DNA from 4 places in the Pantoea sp. E2023-21 genome. Region 3 is predicted to be linked to each of the others. Evidence: predicted binding sites of a transcription regulator. Region 3 holds the regulator's gene; each other region holds the start of a gene.
What was found. The regulator PurR, encoded in region 3, represses purine synthesis genes. The targets are predictions, from matches to a motif close to CANGCAAACGTTTGCNTG.
Positions count from the first base shown of each region.

Region 1 (5,146 bases), 720 kb from region 3:
TTGGTGAGGACAGCGACGGCGACTACATCCTGCAACTGCTCGACGATCACCATATCGATCGCCACTTTGTGCAACGCACCGCGAGTAGCAACACGGCGATGACGCAGGTGATGACCGCGCCGGACGGCCAGCGCACCTTTTTCCATGCGCGCGGTGCCAATGGCAAGCTCGATCTGGCCCATTTTGCTGACGTCTCCACATCCCATCGCATCTTCCATCTGGGTTATTTGCTGCTGCTGGATAGTCTCGATGTGCCCGACGACGAATACGGTACGCGCAGCGCACGGTTGCTGGCGCAAATGCAGCAGCGTGGCTATCTCACTTCACTCGATTTGGTAACACGCGTGGGCGAATATCGACCGCTGGTCGTTCCTGCGCTGCGCTGGCTCGATTATCTGGTGATTAACGAACTGGAGGCGCAATCACTCACTGGCGTCAGTTTGCGTACACCGCAAGGACTGGCTGCGCCCGCCGCGTTTGCCGAGGCGGCGACGTGGTTGCTGCAGCAAGGCGTGCGCCAGCGTGTGGTGATTCATGCGCCGGAAGGTGCGTGGGGCCAGCAAGCGGACGGAGAAGGGCGCTGGCAACCGGCATGGTGCATGGCGCCAGGAGAGATTGTGGGCAGCGTCGGGGCGGGCGATGCGTTTTGCGCCGGTGTGCTCTATGCCAGCCATGAAGGCTGGTCACTAACGGAAACGCTGAAGCTGGCGCACACCAGCGCCTGTTTTAATCTGCATGCAGCAAACGCGCTGGACGGCACGCGGCCTTTAGCCGAGATGCAGCGCTGGATGGATCAGGCGATTTGCGTTTCGCGCGCTGAAGAGGCAGGGCGCATCACATCGGCGGAAAAGACGTAGCCGAGGCCGCGAATGGTGCGGATCAGGCTCGGTTGATGCGGATTAACTTCGATCTTACGTCGTAGCCGCATAATCAGCACATCAATGGTGCGATCAAATACTTCCAGGCTCTCACTGTGCGTGAGCTCAAGCAGCTGATCGCGGGTTAATACTTTACGCGCATGTGCCACCAGTGCACGCAGCAGTGTGTATTCACCTTGCGTCAGCGGTACACTTTCACGCTGCGGGTTGAACAGCTGGCAGCGCGCATCGTCCAGTCGCCAGCCGTTAAATTGCCAACCCTCATTCTGCAACGTTTCAGGCTGTACCAGTCGACCGCAGCGCCGTAATGCGGCCCGCGCCCGCGCAACCACCACGCGCGGGTTAAAAGGCTTGGCGATGTAGTCATCTGCACCCATTTCGAGCCCCACCACCATATCCGCTTCCGAACCCATGCCGGTCAACATGATCACCAGCAGGTCGGGACGCTGTCGCTGTATCTGTTGCAGTACCAGCAGGCCGTTGGTGTCTGGCAGCATCATATCCAGCATCACCAGCGAAATGTCTGGATGTAACGCTATCAGCGCCAGCGCATCTTTGCCCTGGTGGCAGCTATAAACGGTGAACACATGCTCGTTCAACACATCGTGCAGCAGTTCGCATACTGCACGGTCATCATCAACCACCAGAATCGCGGGCTTCATGGACGCGCCTCTTTTGTTACGAAAGGGTTAAAAGCAGTGTAACCCGATGTTTTTTACCTGCTGATTCAGCCCGCAGAAACGTGAGCGCCATCGCCTGTCAGAGTGCGAAAGCGTGCAGTGCAGCAATATTTTGATGTGAGAATCGCCGATGGGAAAACGATTGCGCGGCGCTGGTGCAATGCACCATAATCGCGCCTCGTTCTGGTTCAGAATTATCCTAACCGCTACGGCAATTAGAAACGTAATCGATTGCGTAGGGGAGTGGCATAGCTATTGCTATATGGACAGGGGAAAGCGGAAGGTTTTACCACCTTTTGTCCCGTTTGCTTCGCTTTCAAAACAACAATAAGCATGTAAACCACATTGGCAAGGAGCGCGCGCATTCGTGCCGACTCCGCTCATGAGAGATGATGATGTTAGAAAAACTCTTCAAACTTAAAGCGCACAACACCACGGTGCGTACCGAAATCATTGCGGGTATTACCACCTTCCTGGCAATGGCCTACATCCTGTTTGTGAACCCGAGCATTCTCGGTGCAACCGGCATGGATAAAGGTGCGGTCTTCGTGGCGACCTGTCTGGCGGCGGCGATTGGCTGCGTGTTAATGGGCTTGATCGCTAACTATCCGATCGCGCTCGCACCGGGCATGGGCCTCAACGCCTTCTTTACGTATACCGTGGTTTTGCATATGGGATACACGTGGCAAGTCGCGCTGGGTGCGGTGTTCTTGTCGGCAGTGATCTTCTTTGCCATGTCGCTTTTCAAAATTCGTGAGTGGATTATTAACAGCATTCCGCTGCCGCTGCGTGCCGGTATTGGTGCCGGCATCGGCCTCTTCCTGGCGATTATCGCTCTGGAAGGCGCGGGTATCGTGGTGGATAACCCGGCCACACTGGTTGGCCTGGGCGATCTGACTAAACCGGGCCCGCTGCTGGCGCTGCTGGGCTTCTTCATCATTGTGGTGCTGGAAGCGCGTCGCGTTACTGGCGCGGTGCTGATTGGCATTCTGGTGGTGACGTTCATTTCTATGGGCATCGGCCTGACACCGTTTGGCGGCGTGTTCTCCGCTCCGCCTTCCATCGCACCGACCTTTATGCAGCTGGATATCGCAGGGGCCTTTAACGTCGGTCTGGTCAGCGTGATCTTCGCCTTCCTGTTCGTGGACGTGTTCGACAACACCGGCACCTTGCTGGGTGTGACCAAGCGCGCCGGTCTGGCGGATGAGCAGGGCAACGTGCCGAAAATGGGCCGTGCGCTGATCGCCGATAGCGCCGCTGCGCTGTTTGGTTCGCTGCTCGGTACCTCAACCACCACCAGCTATGTGGAGTCTGCTGCAGGCGTCAGTGCCGGTGGCCGCACCGGTTTGACGGCGATTGTGGTAGCGATTCTGTTCCTGCTCAGCCTGTTCTTCTCGCCGTTGGCGGGCAGCGTGCCGGTTTATGCTACGGCACCTGCGTTATTGTTTGTTGCGGTGCTAATGGCATCAGGTCTGGCGGATATCGACTGGAAAGACATCACCACGGCGGCACCGGTTACCGTCACTGCGTTGACCATGCCACTGACCTACTCCATTGCCAACGGCATTGCGTTCGGTTTCATCACCTGGACGGTGGTGAAACTGCTAAGCGGCCGTACCAAAGAGGTCAACCCGGCGCTAATCATTCTGTCGATTCTGTTTGTCATCAAGCTGGGCTGGCTGAGCGCCTAATCCGGGCTTAACGGAAGCCCGCTCGGGCTTCCGTGTCTGCTATTGCATCCCTTCGCTTATTTTCTGCGTGACTCCTCGCAATCCTTTTTGATGCTCACTTCTTTTCCGTCTCGTGCCGGCCTACGCTCTGCATGTTGTTTACACCTGCCTGCAAAAAATGGGCTGTGAATGGCGGGATCGTGGAATGTTAACGCTGCATAAATCTGTTTCACTGACTGGGTGGTGGACGGATTGAAAGAAAGCGATGGAAGAGGATTCGGTGATGGATTACCCCATTAGCAATACAACTCGTGTGTTCCCACCGCTAATTTTTGACGTTGGTAACAAAGGAGATCATCAAATGGAACAAGTAATCAAACGGGTTGAACAGCTGGAAAAAACCACCCAGCAGATTCAGATGGATGTTGCGGTGCTAACGGCGCGTTCAGAACATTTTGCCACCAAAGCGGATATCGAAAAGGTGCGAGCCGAGCAGGGGGCAATGCGTGTCGAGATTATGGGCGAGCTCGGGGCGCTTGAACAACGTATCGATAAAAAGTTTGAGCGGATGGAAGAGAAATTCGACCAGAAATTCGAGAGAATTGATAATAAGTTCGACAAATTAGATGCGCGATTCGAAAGGATTGATGAGAAGTTCGAAAGGATTGATGAGAAGTTCGAAAGAGTTGATCAAAGATTTAATCAGCTGGAAGAAAAAATATCGGCCTTTAATAACAGCCTAACCTGGAAAATCATGTTACCGACAGGCCTTCTGGTGTTGGCGTGGTTTGTTCAGAATATTGTTTTGAAGATGTCATGACGCGCTTTGCTGCACGGTTCCGGCCCTCAGGGGCCGGAACGCATCATGATTACCTAAACGGCGGCTCGTTGAAGGTTCTGAGCTTCCTCGAGTGCAGCTTATCGCCTTCGGCACGCAGCAGTTCAACCGCGCAGATGCCGATTTGTAAGTGCTCGGAAATCGCGCCCTCATAGAAGCGGTTTGCCTGGCCCGGTAGCTTGATCTCGCCGTGCAGAGGTTTATCGGATACGCACAGCAAGGTTCCATACGGCACGCGGAAGCGATAGCCCTGTGCAGCGATGGTGGCGCTTTCCATATCGACCGCCACAGCGCGGCTGAGGTTGAAGCGCAGTGCAGAAGCGGAGTAGCGCAGTTCCCAGTTGCGATCATCGGTGGTGACGACCGTGCCGGTACGCAGGCGCTGTTTCACTTCTTCACCCGGCATGCCGCTGACCGCTTTGGTGGCGTCATACAGTGCGCGCTGCACTTCGGCGATGCTTGGGATCGGGATGTCCGGCGGCAGTACGCTGTCGAGTACGTGATCGTCACGCAGGTAGGCATGCGCGAGTACATAGTCGCCGATGGTCTGACTTTCGCGCAGGCCGCCACAGTGGCCAATCATTAGCCAGGCGTGCGGACGAATCACCGCCAGATGGTCGCAGATAGTTTTGGCATTAGAGGGACCTACACCGATGTTCACCAGCGTGATACCGCGACGATTGGGTGACGTCAGATGCCAGGCGGGCATTTGATGCTTTTTCCATGCAAGGTCAGACATCATCGCCGTCGGATCTTGCGTATCGGCGGTGATCACCACCTCACCAGCGCAGGCCAGGCTGTCATACGGTGTGTTGGGGTCCTGCACCTGCTCAATGGCCCAACGCACAAACTCATCAACGTAGCGCGTGTAGTTGGTAAACAGCACAAACGGCTGGAAGTGCTCAACGCCGGTACCGGTGTAGTGACGCAGGCGCGCCAGCGAGAAATCGGTGCGCAGCGCATCGAAATGCGACAGCGGGAAAATCGCATTGGCATGGAACAGACCATCGGCGGTTTCATCACCGATTTGCGACAGTTCGGTGGTGGGGAAATGGCGTGCAATACTGGCGCTCATTGAGC
Region 1 is NZ_CP195344.1:1,635,556-1,640,701, reverse strand. It holds gene ACRQ84_RS07840 (carbohydrate kinase family protein) at 1-857, shown strand, start outside; gene ACRQ84_RS07835 (response regulator) at 794-1,540, opposite strand; gene ACRQ84_RS07830 (NCS2 family permease) at 1,951-3,249, shown strand; gene ACRQ84_RS07825 (hypothetical protein) at 3,512-4,048, shown strand; gene ACRQ84_RS07820 (AMP nucleosidase) at 4,098-5,146, opposite strand, start outside.
Region 1: ACRQ84_RS07830 (NCS2 family permease) is a predicted target of PurR. The motif match lies at 1,690-1,707, and genes of this name have one in related genera.

Region 2 (5,146 bases), 1.8 Mb from region 3:
ACGGCATTCGCGAACTCCCCGCGCTGATGACCACCAGCAGCGGACGTCCCTGTTTTGCCGATGCCAACCTGCCCGATTTCAGCATTTCCTACGCCGGAAATACTATCGGTGTGCTGCTGGCCGAAGAAGGCGGTCGCGCCGGGCTGGATATGGAAATTGTGCGCGCGCACAGTCGTCAAACGCAGGACATGTTAACGCAGGATCTCTCCTCCGGCGAAAAAGCCTGGATCAACGCGCAGCAGGATTTCATGGAAGCGCTGACGCAAATCTGGACGCTACGCCAAAGCATTCTCAAGCTCACCGGTGAAACCAATAGCGGTATTGATTCACTGCGTTTGCATCCTGCGGCCGGACGGCTGCGCTCCACCGTATTTCCTGATATTCAGGCGGTGTGTGATGCCGAACCCACGCTGGTGTGGTCGTGCGCGCTGTCGCCCGGCACTGAACGCTTACACTTGTGGGAGATTGATGGCGCGCAGCAATGGCAAGCGCTGCGCGATGTCGAGATAAGCAAACCCAATATTGGCCCGCGCACCCTGCGCCTGACCAGCCTGGTCGCACCGCAAGAGATGGGACATCTGTAAAAAAGGCCGCTGAAGCGGCCTTTTCGTTTAGTGAGCGTCGATAAAGACGATTTTTAGCACGAACAACAGTGCAACCACCACCACACACGGGCTGATTTCACGCCAGCGACCGGTTCCCAACTTCATCACGCAGTAAGAGATAAAGCCCAGCGCGATACCTTCGGTGATCGAGAAGCTGAAGGGCATCATTGCCGCAGTAACGAATGCCGGCACCGCTTCGGTGAGATCATCCCACTGCACGCGTGACAGCGACGCCGTCATCAACACACCAACGTAAATCAGCGCACCTGCCGCCGCATAAGAGGGCACCATCGCCGCCAGCGGTGACAGGAACATCACCAGCAGGAACAGCATCCCCGTGATCACCGCCATCAAGCCGGTACGACCGCCGATCGCCACGCCAGATGAGCTTTCAATGTAGGCCGTCACCGATGAGGTACCGATCAGCGAACCGGTCACCGAACTGATGCTATCGACGTACAGCGCCTGCTTCATGCGCGGGAAAGTGCCTTTCTCGTCGGTGAGGCCAGCTTTATCGGTCACGCCAATCAGCGTGCCAGAGGAGTCGAACAGGTTGACCAGCATAAATGAGAAGATCACACCCGCCATACCGATGTTGAACGCGCCTTTAATATCGACCTGCCCCACAACGGAAGTGATAGCAGGCGGAGCCGCGAACACGCCGCTGAATTTCACATCGCCAATCATCAGGCCGAGCGCGGTTGTTACCACAATCGATACCAGCACCGCTGCATGGATGTTGCGCGAAGCCAGAATCGCGATGATAAAGAAACCGAGCGCTCCGAGCAGCACACTGTGCGAGGTTAGATTGCCAACGGCAACAATCGTGTCAGCGTTCGGCACGATGATCCCGGCATTTTTCAGTCCCATCATGGCGATAAACAGGCCGATACCGGCGGTGATGCCAACGCGCAGGCTCAGCGGAATATTGGCAATCATCCAGTAGCGCACGCGCAGCAGGGTGAGGATCAACAGACCCAGCGCGCCCCAGAAAATCGCGCCCATGCCAATCTGCCACGAATAGCCCATCGCACCGACCACCACAAAGGCGAAGAAGGCGTTCAGGCCCATCGCTGGCGCCAATGCCACCGGCAAGTTCGCCACCAGGCCCATCAGGATGCTGCCGAACGCGGCAATCAAGCAGGTAGTGACAAACACTGCCTGCGTATCCATGCCCGCCACACCGAGAATTTGCGGGTTAACAAAAACGATGTACACCATCGTCAGGAAAGTCGTGCAACCGGCAATCACTTCGGTGCGCACGGTGGTTCCGTGTTCCTGCAGTTTGAAGATCCGCTGCAAAAGGCCCTGATTTATCATTCCACTGTTCCGATGAAAAATTTTATCGCCGCGTATCGTATAGAGTTTAGCGCGGCAAAACACTGATTTTTCGCAACCGGTTGCTCAGGGTCGCTTTCTGCGCTCAGTGCGCTAGAGTGTCAGCTTATTGTTTAACAAAAGGATGATGTGCGATGTCGGTTGAATGTATTTTTTGATTGCGACGGCACGCTGGTCGACAGCGAAGTGATCTGTACGCAATCTTACGTCAACACCTTTGCCCGCTACGGTATTGAATGCTCTCTACAGCAGATGTTTGAGCAGTATAAAGGGGTCAAGCTTTACGACATCATCCGCGATGTTGCGGCAGCACATCAGGTTGAGTTGCCGCTCGAAGAAGTGGAAGCCGCCTATCGCGCCGAAGTGGCGCGATTGTTTGATCTCGATTTGCAGCCGATTACCGGTGCCAAAGCGCTGGTGGAGCGCGTGAAAGTGCCGATGTGCGTGGTTTCAAACGGTACGGTTAAGAAGATGCAACATTCGCTGGGATTAACCGGCATGCTGCCGTATTTCGAAGAGAAGCTGTACAGCGGTTATGACATTAACCACTGGAAGCCAGATCCAGAGCTGATGTATCACGCCGCCGAGCAGATGCAGGTGCCGATTGAGAAGTGCATTCTGGTGGATGATTCCGAGGCAGGCGCACGCGCGGGCATCGCGGCCGGGATTCCGGTGTTTTACTACTGCGCCGATGCGCACAATCCTGAGTTAGATCATCCGCTGGTGACGCGCTTTGACGATATGGCGCAATTGCCGGATCTGTGGCGTGCGCGCGGCTGGGATTTGGTGGGATAGTGCGGTGTTCAGCCAGGTCGGCATAAATGCCGACCCTACGTTCGTGCACTCTTCAATTGTAGGGTCGCCATCCATGGCGACCACCAACATTAGCCAATCGCCCCCAGCGAATCCTCGTTGCTCTGCTTCTTCGGCAGCAGGAACAGCGTGGCGGCGATATCCAGCAGATAAATCAGTGCCAGCAGCGTAATCGCGGCGGTAAAGGAGATGTTGGTCGCCAGCAAACCAATCACCAGCGGACCAAAGCCACCCACGCCGCGTCCGAGGTTGAACAACACGTTCTGCGCCGTGGCGCGGGCCTGCGTCGGGAAGGTGTCAGAAATCAGCGCGCCGTAGCCGCCAATCATGCCGTTCACAAACATCCCCATCAGCGCGCCGGTAAACAGCATCACCGTGGGATCGCGCAGCTGCGCATACACCACCACCATCACCACCGCGCCGAACTGGTACAGCAGGAAGATTTTCCAGCGTGCGAAGCGATCGGCCAGCACGCCAAACAGCCAGATACCGAATGTCATGCCGACGACCGTTACCGCCGTCCACACGCCAGATTTTGTCAGGCTGAAGCCAAAGTTGGATGACAGATAGCTCGGCATCCAGATCATCAGCCCGTAATAACCAAAGTTTTGCACTGAGCAAAGGATGAATATCCCCAGACTGGCTTTGCTGGTCGCGCGATCGGCGAACAGCAATTTACTACGCGCAGCGAAAGAGAGCTGCGGCGTTTTCTCAACGTGGCGGGTAAAGCCTTCCGGCTCGCCCATGCTGCGACGAATCACAAATGACACCAGCGCCGGTAACAAACCAACGAGAAACATCCCGCGCCAGCCAATCACGCTCAGCAGCGGCGGCGTAATAAAGGCCGCCAGCAGCACACCAAGCTGCCAGCCAATGCCCACCCACGCTGAGGCGCGGTTGCGCTTCTCTTTCGGCCAGGCTTCAGCGATCAGCGCCATGCCGATGCCGAACTCACCGCCTAATCCCACGCCCGCCAGTGTGCGATACGCCAGTAGATCCCAATAACCTTGCGCCACTGCACACAGCCCGGTGAAAACCGAGAACACTAAAATAGTGACGGTAAGAATGCGAATGCGGCCATAGCGATCGCTGAGATGACCAAACACGATGCCGCCGATCACTGCGCCGATCAGCGTCCAGGTGACCAGGGAACCGGCCTGAGAAGGATCGAGCGCCAGCGAAACGCTGATCGCTGGCAGCATAAAGCCGAGAATCAGCAGATCAAATCCGTCCATCGCGTAGCCGCTGATGGCAGCCAGCATCGCTTTTGCCGGTGTAATGGCTTGTTTTTTAGGGAGTGGGGAGGACATGCAGCAGCACCTTGCAGAAAAAAGTGCGCCAAGTATAAAGAGAGGGAATCGCCGAGAACAGACAGAATTTAAGCAGGCAGCCCGTTAACCACAGTGGCAACGGGCCGCTAAAGCATCAATCAAGAGGGTTTATTGCTGCCGTCATCGCCCGATAGCAGTTCATCCAGCTTGTCGCCGCCCACATGGCGGAAATCCTGACCTTTGACGAAATAGAAGATAATTTCGCAGATGTTCTGGCAGCGATCGCCGATACGCTCAATGGCGCGTGCGCAGAACAGCGCGGTCAACACGCTTGGGATAGTGCGCGGATCTTCCATCATGTACGTCATCAGCTGACGCACGATGCCTTCGTACTCTTTATCTACCTTCTTATCTTCGCGATAGATTTTGATGGCTTCGTTCAGATCCATGCGCGCAAATGCATCCAGCACATCATGGAGCATCTGCACGGTATGATGCCCAAGCGCTTCGAGGCTCACCAGCAGCGGCAGGTGCTGCTGGCTGAACTTCTCCAGCGCGGTGCGGCTGATTTTCTCTGCCACGTCACCAATGCGTTCCAGCTCAGAAATGGTCTTAATGATCGCCATCACCAGCCGCAAATCGCTGGCGGTGGGTTGGCGCTTAGCGATGATGCGCACGCAGGCTTCATCAATCTCCACTTCCATCATGTTGACCTTCTGGTCGCCGTCAATGACGTGACGTGCCAGCTCGCCATCCTGATTGTGCATCGCGGTGATGGCATCCATCAGCTGCTTCTCAACCATGCCACCCATGATCATCACTTGCGTGCGAATGTGCTCCAGCTCCGCATTGAACTGACCGGAGATGTGTTTGTTCAGATTTAAATTATCCATGTGCGTCTCCTGAATCAGCCGTAACGACCGGTGATGTAATCTTCGGTCTGCTTCTGTGCGGGCTTAGTGAACAAGGTATCGGTATCGCTAAACTCAATCAGCTCGCCCAGATACATAAAAGCGGTATGGTCAGAACAACGCGCGGCCTGCTGCATGTTGTGGGTAACAATCACCACGGTGTAATCCTGCTTCAGCTCGGTGATCAGCTCTTCGATACGACCGGTAG
Region 2 is NZ_CP195344.1:3,247,428-3,252,573, reverse strand. It holds gene ACRQ84_RS15310 (4'-phosphopantetheinyl transferase family protein) at 1-584, shown strand, start outside; gene ACRQ84_RS15305 (NCS2 family permease) at 612-1,925, opposite strand; partial or broken gene yieH (6-phosphogluconate phosphatase) at 2,078-2,738, shown strand; gene ACRQ84_RS15295 (MFS transporter) at 2,828-4,066, opposite strand; gene phoU (phosphate signaling complex protein PhoU) at 4,186-4,920, opposite strand; gene pstB (phosphate ABC transporter ATP-binding protein PstB) at 4,935-5,146, opposite strand, start outside.
Region 2: ACRQ84_RS15305 (NCS2 family permease) is a predicted target of PurR. The motif match lies at 1,995-2,012, and genes of this name have one in related genera.

Region 3 (5,146 bases):
AATACGCGATGGAAGAACATATCGAGTTGTTCACACTCCCACCAACCGTCCATGTAACTTTCACCCAAGCCGAGAGAACCGTTTTCAAGAACGCGTTTAAAAAAATCTGGATGCTTTACCTGAATATCCCAGGGACGAGTGCCATTAACTGCAATATCTGCGCGCTCTAGCAGTTCATTGACGATCCGATACCAGTGGTTTTCTTCAAGGCTCACTTCTTCTATAACAGATGAACTCATAGCTTCTCCATCACCTTCCGATCTGAACCTGAGAAAAAGAATAGCCAATTTCCCAAGACCTGTGAGAGAACTCACGGAAAACCCGTGCGCCAAAAATCCGACGTTTTACAGAGGTATGAATTTGAATAGAAAAGTTGGACGTAACACTGGAGTATCGTGCAGACGCCATCCCGCGACAGGGTCGCTAAAGGTATTACATTTATATTATTGATTTAATACAGAATTACTGACCCACTGAGTATATGCTCACGTGGGTCAATATTCAACGGGTGATCGTTAGTTTGCTAACGAAAATCGTTGCCTTAATGATTATCTTCGCAGGGACGGGAAGTGTGGGCAATATCACTTTGTGCGTTTACTGCTCGCTGGCAGACAAACCCCGCCCACGCCAGTACCACGGTGGCCACCATCACTAAAGTCGTGTTAAACAGCGCTTGCTCAAGGCCAGCAGAGACCAACAGGCTGGCGACAAAGCACAATCCTAACTGGAACAAGTTCTGTAATCCGGCCGCTTTGCCGGTGGCGTGCGGGAAGGGCGCTAATGCGCTGGCAACCACAATCGGATAGATCGCGCCATTGGCCAGCGCCATGCCGCAGAATGGCATGAGTAATACGAACAGCGGCGCTGAAGGCATTAAGGCGATAACAAACAGGCTCAGGATGCTCAGGCTATACAGCACCAGCAACCATGGCAACAGTTGTGCACCTTGATAACGATTTAACAGCGTGCGACAGCCAAAACCGCCAATTAAAAACGCAATAGTCTGCGGAATATAACTCAGGCCAATATCGCCCGGTGTCAGGCCAGCAGCGGCGAGAATGAAAGGTGATCCCGTCAGCCAGGCGAAGAAACTCGCCGAGCAAGCAGAATAGATCAAGACGTTACCGCTATAGACGCGCGTGCCCAGTAAGGTTAACCAGCCAGGTTGTGTACCACCGGCCACTTTTTCGCGCTTAGCCGACGTTAACTGCAGCGTACCGATCAGCAGTACCACCGCGACCAATGTCAGCGTGATAAAGATGCTGCGCCAGTGGAAGTGGCTGATAAGCCAGGCGCCAAGCAGTGGTGCCAGCGCAGGAGACAGCGCAACCAGCGGCATAATCGTTGCAAACACTTTATTCGCTTTGGCTTTTGGATAGTGATCTACCACCAACGCCTGCCAGCTCACGGCTGCAGCACACACGCCAATGGCCTGCACAAAGCGCAGCGCCAACATCAGGCGTACGTCGGTTACCCAAAGCATACCCAGGCAGCCGAGGGCGAAGATGGCTAAACCCGCCAGTAAAATCGGTTTACGTCCATAACGATCCGACAGCGGCCCCCAAAATACCTGTGCACAGGCAAAACCGCCGAGAAACAGACTTAAGCTGGCGCTGATAGTGCCGGGTGCGCTAGCAAAATCACGCTGCATATCGCCAAAGGCGGGTAAATACATATCCGTGGCAAGAAAGCCGAGCATGCTGAGCACGGCGAGATAAGGCATAAATGCTTTAGACGACAACATGTTGATTCTCTTTTGGGCAGGTTGAACGCCGGGAGTGTAAAAGGATGCAACGCGCTTTGTGAAACGCTAATATTTGCATGGAGCTGTTAAATTTTTTGAAGGCAAAAATATGTGGTCAGAATATGCGCTTGAAGTGGTGGATGCCGTGGCGCGCACCGGCAGTTTTAGCGCGGCCGCGCAGGAGCTGCATCGCGTGCCTTCTGCCGTCAGCTATACCGTGCGTCAGCTGGAAACCTGGTTGGCGGTACCGCTGTTTGAGCGCCAGCATCGCGAAGTGGTCATGACACCAGCCGGCGAGCACTTCGTTCGTGAAGGGCGATCTGTTATCAAAAAAATGCTGGCAACGCGTAGGCAGTGTCAACAACTGGCGAATGGCTGGCGCGGTGAATTGAGTATCGCGGTTGACTGCATTGTAAAACCGCAGCGCACGCGGCAATTAGTGAAGGACTTCTATCGTCATTTTCCCGATATGGAGTTGATTATCAGCTACGAAGTGTTTAACGGAGTGTGGGATGCATTAGCCGATGGCCGGGTAGATGTCGCGATTGGCGCCACGCAGGCAATTCCCGTCGGTGGACGTTTTGCGTTTCAGGATATGGGCGCGCTGAATTGGCGTTGTGTGGTCAGCCCGGATCATCCACTGGTTAACAGCACTGAACTGGATGATGAAACGTTGCGAGCGTGGCCATCTCTGGTGCTGGAAGATACGTCGCGTGCATTGCCGCGCCGTATGACCTGGACGCTAGATAATCAGCGGCGGCTGGTGGTGCCAGAATGGGAAACCGGGATGGCGTGTTTGTTGGCAGGATTGTGCGTTGGAATGGTGCCGGGCCATTTGGCGCGTCCGCTGCTGGACAGTCATAAATTGGTCGAACTGTCGCTGCCGCAAGCCTTTCCTGATAGTCCGTGCTGCGTCAGCTGGGCTGAACAACGCACGTCGCCGGCGCTTGAGTGGTTACTGGCTTATCTGGGGGATGCTGAAACGCTGAACCACGAATGGCTCAGCGAAGTGTCAGCTTAGCGGCGATAATCGCGGAATGGGCCGTACGCCACTGAACGACGTTCAATCAGCGTAGGCTGAACCTCGATGGTTTGTGGATCTTCACGTTTGCTGGTGATGCGATCCAACAGCATTTCCAGCGCTTTTTCACCCAGTTCGGCTTTAGGCTGGTGTACGGTGGTCAGCGCAGGCGTGAAATAGCGCGCGTTGCGCACGTTATCGTAACCAATCACCGAGATATCTTGCGGTACACGCAAACCCATCTCATCGGCGGCACAAATTGCGCCCATCGCCATAATATCGCCGCCGCAGAACACGGCGGTTGGGCGCTGTTTCTGGTTAAGAATCTGCTGCATTGCCTGATAACCGGATTCAGGTTCAAAGTCGCCCTGAACCACCCATTCTGGGCGCACTGTAATGCCTGCTTCGTTCATCGCCTGCAGAAATCCTGCGTGACGTCCGCCGCCGGTGTTGCGCTCCATCTGGCCAGGGATGGCACCAATATCGCGATGGCCACGTTCAATCAGATAACGCCCGGCGAGATAGCCGCCTTGAAACGCGTTGTCCTGCACCGTATCGGTAAAATCACCGCGCGAAGCACCCCAATCCATGACGACCATCGGGATATTGCGGTTCTCTTCCAACATTTGCAGTAAATCGTCCGGATATTCAGAACACATCACCAGCAAACCATCGACGCGCTTTTGCGCCATCATCGACAGATAGGCGCGCTGTTTTTGCAGATCGTTGTGCGCATTGCCGAGAATCAACGTATAGCCGCGTTCGAAACAACGATTCTCCACCGCTTCGATAATTTCAGCAAAATAGGGCGCTTCACTGGACGTTGCCAGCAGACCTAAGGTTTTGGTGTGATTCACTTTGAGACTACGCGCCACGGCACTTGGCGAGTAGTGTAATTGTTTGATCGCTTCCCATACGGCGTTACGCGTTTCTTCCGCAACGAAACGCGTTTTGTTGATGACATGCGAAACCGTGGTGGTTGAGACACCTGCGCGTTTTGCGACATCTTTAATTGTTGCCATGAAAATGGTACTCCTGGGCTTATCGCAACTCACTGATAAGTATATTGTTAAACGTTTGCGTCTGCTAACGCTTTTACAGCCCAAAAGGCGGGCAAAACGGGGTGTTATAGCAGACGAAATCACTTCATTATGCTGAAAATACAGCACGCGCAAAATCTGTTGCGCAACGAAAGGCGGCGATTCTAACAAGCCCGCGCGGATAACACGAGATTTTTGCCGATTGCTGTGCGAAAATCGCGTTAACCCCATTAATTGTGTGACTAAGGAGTTGTGATGAATACTGACCTGAAGCTGGCGCTAATGACCACTGTTGGCGCACTGTTGATGATTATCGCCTTCAGTTTTACCGCGATCATGCATTAACAAAAAAGCCGGAGCTGTGTGCAGCATCCGGCTTTTTTCTGTTTGTTGCGCAACAATTAGCGAATGGTTTTTGGCGTCATCATACGACGCGCGCCCACATAGTGTTTCTGCCAGTAATCCTCTCCCAAAGCGCTAATCTGAATATCTTTGCCGGTACGCGGCGACTGAATGAATTTGCCGTTGCCGAGATAAACGCCAACATGATCAGCGGTGCCGCGATTGTTAATGCGGAAGAACACCAGATCCCCTTTCTCCAGCATTTCACGTTTGATCGGGGAAGCATCACGCAAGTGATACATCTCATTGGCGGTGCGCGGAAATTTGAATTTCACCAGATCTTTATAGGCGTACCAGACCAATCCACTGCAGTCGAAACCGGTATGTGGCGAGGTGCCGCCCCATTGATAAGGTTTACCGAGTTGCCCCATTAATTTGGTCATCGCCGTTTCACGCGCTTTTTGATAACGCTGGCGGTGCGACTTACTCATTTTAATGCCGGTAAGCGCAACCGCTTCGTCATCAACCACCACTTCGGGAGATTTCTTCACCAGGCGTTGATGACCGTATTTCTTAGCGGTAAGTTTCAGCGGGGATTTTTTGCTGGTGGTTTTGTGCAGCGCGGTTTCTGTTTTGGTCTGTTTTTTTAGTTTGAATTTTTGGACAGCAGTCAGGCGCGATTTTTTTGTGGTGGTTTTCACCGGACGTCGTTTGCGGCGCTCGTCTTCACGTGCGCTCTTTTTCTCTGCTTTGAGCGAGCTGGCATTAACGGGTGCATGCGGAGATGCAGCAGCCACATTAAAGAACAGTTGGGCTAAAGCCAGTATGAAAAGCGTAATTAGTAGACGCATAATCCGGTTACAGGTTAAGCAGGCTGAATGAACACAGACTGCGGCAAAGTGAGAGAAATCTGATCAAGTGACCAGCGCCGAGGCAATTCTAATCCACTTTTTTTCCAAAAGGTAAGGCCTTTTTCCATTAATATGTTACCAGATTGAT
Region 3 is NZ_CP195344.1:915,694-920,839, forward strand. It holds gene cfa (cyclopropane fatty acyl phospholipid synthase) at 1-239, opposite strand, end outside; gene punC (purine nucleoside transporter PunC) at 542-1,744, opposite strand; gene punR (DNA-binding transcriptional activator PunR) at 1,854-2,765, shown strand; gene purR (HTH-type transcriptional repressor PurR) at 2,762-3,787, opposite strand; gene ACRQ84_RS04420 (cytochrome bd-I oxidase subunit CydH) at 4,061-4,150, shown strand; gene ACRQ84_RS04425 (C40 family peptidase) at 4,207-4,998, opposite strand.

Region 4 (5,146 bases), 1.5 Mb from region 3:
CATAAAATCAGCTGCCACACTCACCACCACTTTGCGGCTTTTCAACTCGGCGATCAGTGAGCGGTAATCATGTACTTCGCCGTGGGTGCCAACCTGTTGCAGTAACACACCGAACAGATCGTCGTGATCCAGCGCCTTGTCAGCGCTATCAATAATCAGTTCAAACCCAAAGGTTTCTGCGCGGGTGCGCACCACATCCAGCGTCTGAGGGTGGATGTCATTGGCGATGAAGAATTTAGTGGCGGTTTTGAGCTTGCTGACACGTTTGGCCATTGCCATCGCTTCAGCCGCCGCGGTTGCTTCGTCCAGCAGTGACGCAGATGCAATGTCCAGACCAGTAAGGTCCAGCGTCAGGGTTTGAAAGTTCAACAACGCCTCAAGACGTCCCTGCGACACTTCCGGCTGATACGGCGTATAAGCGGTGTACCAGCCTGGATTTTCCAGCATATTGCGCAGGATGACCGGCGGTGTAATCACCGCGCTGTAGCCCATGCCGATCCAGGATTTGTAGCGTTGGTTCTGACTGGCAATGGCTTTCAGCTCTGCCAGCGCTTGCTGCTCGGTCGCGGCGTCGCCCACTGCAGGCGGGCCTGGCAGTTGGATGTCGGCAGGCACGATAGAACTGATCAATGAGGAGAGCGAACGGGCACCGATCGCTTCCAGCATTAAGGCCTGTTGTTCCGGCGTAGGACCGATGTGGCGCTCAATAAAAGCACCGTTGTGTTCAAGCTGGCTGAGAGTCTGGGTCATTTGCAGTAAATCCTGAATCGGGCTGGGTTACAAAAATGGCGTTAAATCAGGCAGATAAAAAAGAAGGCGGCGCAGCGCGCCACCTTCTGCAACTACCGGTTACTCGTCGATCGCGGCTTTGTAGGCATCCGCATCCAGCATGGCGTCGAGTTCTGACTCGTCACTGGCCTTGATGCGGAACAGCCAACCATCGGCGTACGGCGCGCTGTTGACTAACTCTGGTGAATCACCCAGCTGGTCATTTACGGCAACAATTTCACCGCTCAGCGGCGCATAGATGTCAGACGCGGCTTTCACCGACTCTGCAACAGCGCAGTCATCACCGGCAGCGAAAGTCGCCCCAACGTCTGGCAGGTCGACAAACACCATATCGCCCAGCAGTTCCTGTGCGTGTTCAGTGATACCTACAGTGAAGGTGCCGTCGGCTTCTTTACGGACCCACTCGTGGCTATCGCGGTATTTCAATTCACTTGGCACATTGCTCATTGGCCATTTCTCCTGAAAAAATTACTGGGCGACCGGCTTACCGGCGCGAACAAAAATCGGTTTAGTCACTTTCACGGGCATTTCACGGTTGCGGATTTCCACAATCGCCTGTTCACCCACTCCGGCTGGCACTCGCGCCAGCGCGATGCTGTAACCCAGCGTCGGTGAGAAGGATCCACTGGTAATGATACCTTGCTGCGGTTGACCTTGTTCATCGGTGAAACGCACAGTCAAACCGTTACGTAACACCCCTTTTTCGGTCATCACCAGACCAACCAACTTCTCGGTGCCTTTTTCGCGCTGTGCTTGCAGCGCGTCACGGCCGATGAAATCACGGTCGGAAGGTTCCCAGCTGATAGTCCAGCCCATGTTGGCGGCCAGCGGCGAAACGCCTTCATCCATCTCCTGACCATACAGGTTCATGCCCGCTTCCAGGCGCAGCGTGTCACGTGCCCCCAGACCCGCCGGTTTAACACCTGCGGCCAACAGTTGCTGCCAGAAAGCCGCGGCTTCCGTGGCAGGCATGGCAATCTCGTAGCCCGCTTCGCCGGTATAGCCGGTGGTCGCGATGAACAGATTTTCCGCCTGTACGCCAAAGAACGGCTTCATGCCAGCAACGGCGTCACGCTGAGCGGCACTGAACAGCGTTTGCGCTTTTTGCTGCGCGTTCGGGCCCTGCACCGCAATTAGCGCCAAATCGTCACGCTCAATTAGCTCCACGCCGAACGGCTGTGCATGCTGTTTGATCCACGCCAAATCTTTCTCACGCGTGGCGGAGTTGACCACCAGACGGAAGAAATCTTCGCTCATAAAGTAAACAATCAAATCATCAATGACGCCAGCGGAGGCATTTAACATGCCGGTGTAGAGGGCTTTGCCTGGCTGGGTTAGCTTGGCGACATCATTGGCCAGCAAGTAGCGCAGGAATTCGCGGGTACGCGCACCGCGCAGATCGACAATGGTCATGTGGGAAACATCAAACATGCCGGCATCGTTACGCACCGCGTGATGCTCATCCATTTGCGAGCCGTAATGCAGCGGCATCATCCAACCGTGGAAGTCCACCATGCGCGCACCGCTTGCCTGATGCTGTTCGAATAGAGGCGTTTGCTGAGTCATAACCATCCTGTGAATACAAGTGAGTGTGACGCGCCTGCGTCGCCTTAACAGGCGGACGCAAACGTTCTCTTTATGCTGAAGTTATCACCTAATGCGGCAATTAACCATGAGGAAAACGAGGGTGAAACACTACCACCTTTCAACGAACCACCGAACAGCCACCAGCATAAATCACTGCATTATTGTGATTAGCCTCGCACAAAATACGACTAAATTACTTTCATGCAGCAAAATGAGGGAATAGACGCCACAGGATTAAGAAATGGTCCGGCATTCACATTGCCAAGACATGAATTAATCTAATGCGAATTAAGGGGTGAAATTAGAATAAATCAAACGAGGCGCGATTGCGGTGCAGCGCTGCATCATTGCGGTGCAGCAAAGAAAAACGGCGCCCATTTGGGCGCCGTTGGCAGATGTGATTAGCGTATCCAGCGGGGTAGATCGTTTAACCCCATCGCCTGTTTCAGCATCAACGGTTTGACGCCCGGTAGAGTATCGGCGAGCTTGAGGCCAACATCACGCAGCAGCTTTTTCGCTGGATGGGTGCCGGCAAACAGCTCACGGAAACCCTGCATCCCCGCCAGCATCATCGCCGCGCTATGCTTGCGGCTGCGTTCATAGCGACGCAGATAAAGGTGCTGACCAATGTCTTTACCTTCCTGATGAAGTCGGCGAATTTCACCTATCAGTTCAGCCGCGTCCATAAAGCCCAGATTCACGCCTTGTCCGGCCAGCGGATGTATGGTGTGGGCGGCATCGCCGACCAGCGCCAAACGGTGCGCAGCAAAGTTGCGCGCATAACGCGCCGTCAGCGGGAAGGTTTTACGTTCGCTCTCGACCTGACACAGACCAAGACGCATATCAAACGCTACCGATAGCTGCTGATTAAACAGCGCTTCCGGCATCGATTGCACGCGCGCCGCTTCCTGCGGCGAGAGCGACCAGACGATTGAGCATAAGTGAGGATCCTGCATCGGCAGGAAGGCCAGAATACCGTCGCCGTGGAATACCTGACGCGCAATGGCATCATGCGGCATATCGGTGCGGATGTTCGCCACCAACGCGTGATGCTCGTAATCCCAGAAAGTCAGTGGAATATCGGCTTTATCGCGCAGCCACGAATTCGCGCCGTCGGCAGCAACCAGTAAACGCGCGCTCATCATGCTGCCATCTTGTAGCGTAATGAAGGCTTCGTTGTCGCCAAATGCCACTTGCTGCAACTGCGCCGGGGCAAACAGCGCGATATCGCTGCTCTGGCTGGCGCGCTGCCACAACGCGCTATGAATTACCTCGTTTTCAATAATATGGCCAAGATGCGACAAACCCTGCTGCTCATCATCAAAGCTAATAGAACCGAAGCTGTCCTGATCCCACACTTCCATGCCGTGATAAGCGCTGGCCCGCAGAGCCAGAATGCTCGACCAGACATCAAGCTTTTGTAGCAGGCGTTCACTGGCAGCGTTGATGGCGGAGACGCGAATCGACGCATTTGCCGCCGGATCAAACTGTGGCTCGGGTGCTTTTTCCAGCACGGCAACGCGTAAGCCGCTGCCTTGTAGTCCGCAGGCGACGGCCAACCCTACCATGCCGCCTCCGGCAATTGCCACATCAAAAGTTTGCATTGCTGCCCCTTAATTCGTGCTTAACGCTTAACCCAGCCGAGCGTGCGCGCGGCAAGTGGATTTCGTAGCCAAGGCAGATGGTCCATCGCCACCAGCCCAAGATTCCGTCCTGCTACCAACGGCGCATAGCGGTTAGCAAACAGTCGGACTAAACCGTCGGTGACGCCAATGGTGGCGGCACGATCGGGCTGACGTCGCGCGGCAAAGTGCTGCAATACCGCGAAACTGCCGGGATCCTGCTGCTGACGATGTGCGCCCGCCAGCGTTTCTGCCAATGACATCACGTCGCGCAGACCAAGGTTGAAGCCTTGTCCAGCAATCGGATGCAGCGTTTGTGCCGCATTGCCGACCAGCGTCAGACGATGCGTCACCTGACGTTCGGCGGTTTGCAGCGCCAGCGGATAAAGCTCGCGCTGACCGGTGTGCGTAAAACGCCCCAGACGCCAGCCAAATGCACGCTGTAATTCCTGCAGGAAGGTCGCATCGTCCCACTGCTTAATCATTGTTTGCGCGTCAAGCGGATGGCACCACACCAGCGACATGCGATTGCCAGACATTGGCAACAGCGCTAGCGGGCCGTGCTCGGTAAAACGCTCGAAGGCGCGGCCCTGATGTGGCAGCTGCGTCGACACATTGGCGATAACCGCCAACTGCTGATAATCGTCGCGCTGCCAGGTGATACCGCATGACGCGCCCAAAGGTGAACGCGCACCATCAGCGGCCACCAGCAATGCCGCCTGCAACTGTTCGCCGCTGTTTAGCGTAACGTGCACCTGATCCGCCGTGCGCGACACCGAGGTCACATAGTCCGGGCAGCGCACAGTGATACCCGGCGCCTGTTGTAAGCGCTGAAACAACCGCTGACCGACATCAAAAAGTTCGACCACCTGACCCAGCGCGGGCACCTGATGTTCTTCCGCTTTCAGCGAGACGAAACCGGTATGACCGCGATCGGAAACGTGAATATCGGTGATGGGCGTGGCACAGTCTGCCAGTGAGCGCCACAGGTCGATATCCGCTAACTGCTGACACGTGCCTGCCGCCAGGGCAATCGCGCGTCCGTCGAAACCGGGATGCGCGCGGCTGTCGGGCTGAATCCGCTCAATCAACGTCACCGGCAGCTGGCCTTGCGTCAAGTGTGAAATCGCCAGTGCCAGAGTCGCACC
Region 4 is NZ_CP195344.1:2,392,334-2,397,479, forward strand. It holds gene gcvP (aminomethyl-transferring glycine dehydrogenase) at 1-750, opposite strand, end outside; gene gcvH (glycine cleavage system protein GcvH) at 850-1,236, opposite strand; gene gcvT (glycine cleavage system aminomethyltransferase GcvT) at 1,258-2,355, opposite strand; gene ubiI (FAD-dependent 2-octaprenylphenol hydroxylase) at 2,778-3,980, opposite strand; gene ubiH (2-octaprenyl-6-methoxyphenyl hydroxylase) at 4,001-5,146, opposite strand, start outside.
Region 4: gcvT (glycine cleavage system aminomethyltransferase GcvT) is a predicted target of PurR. The motif match lies at 2,410-2,427, and genes of this name have one in related genera.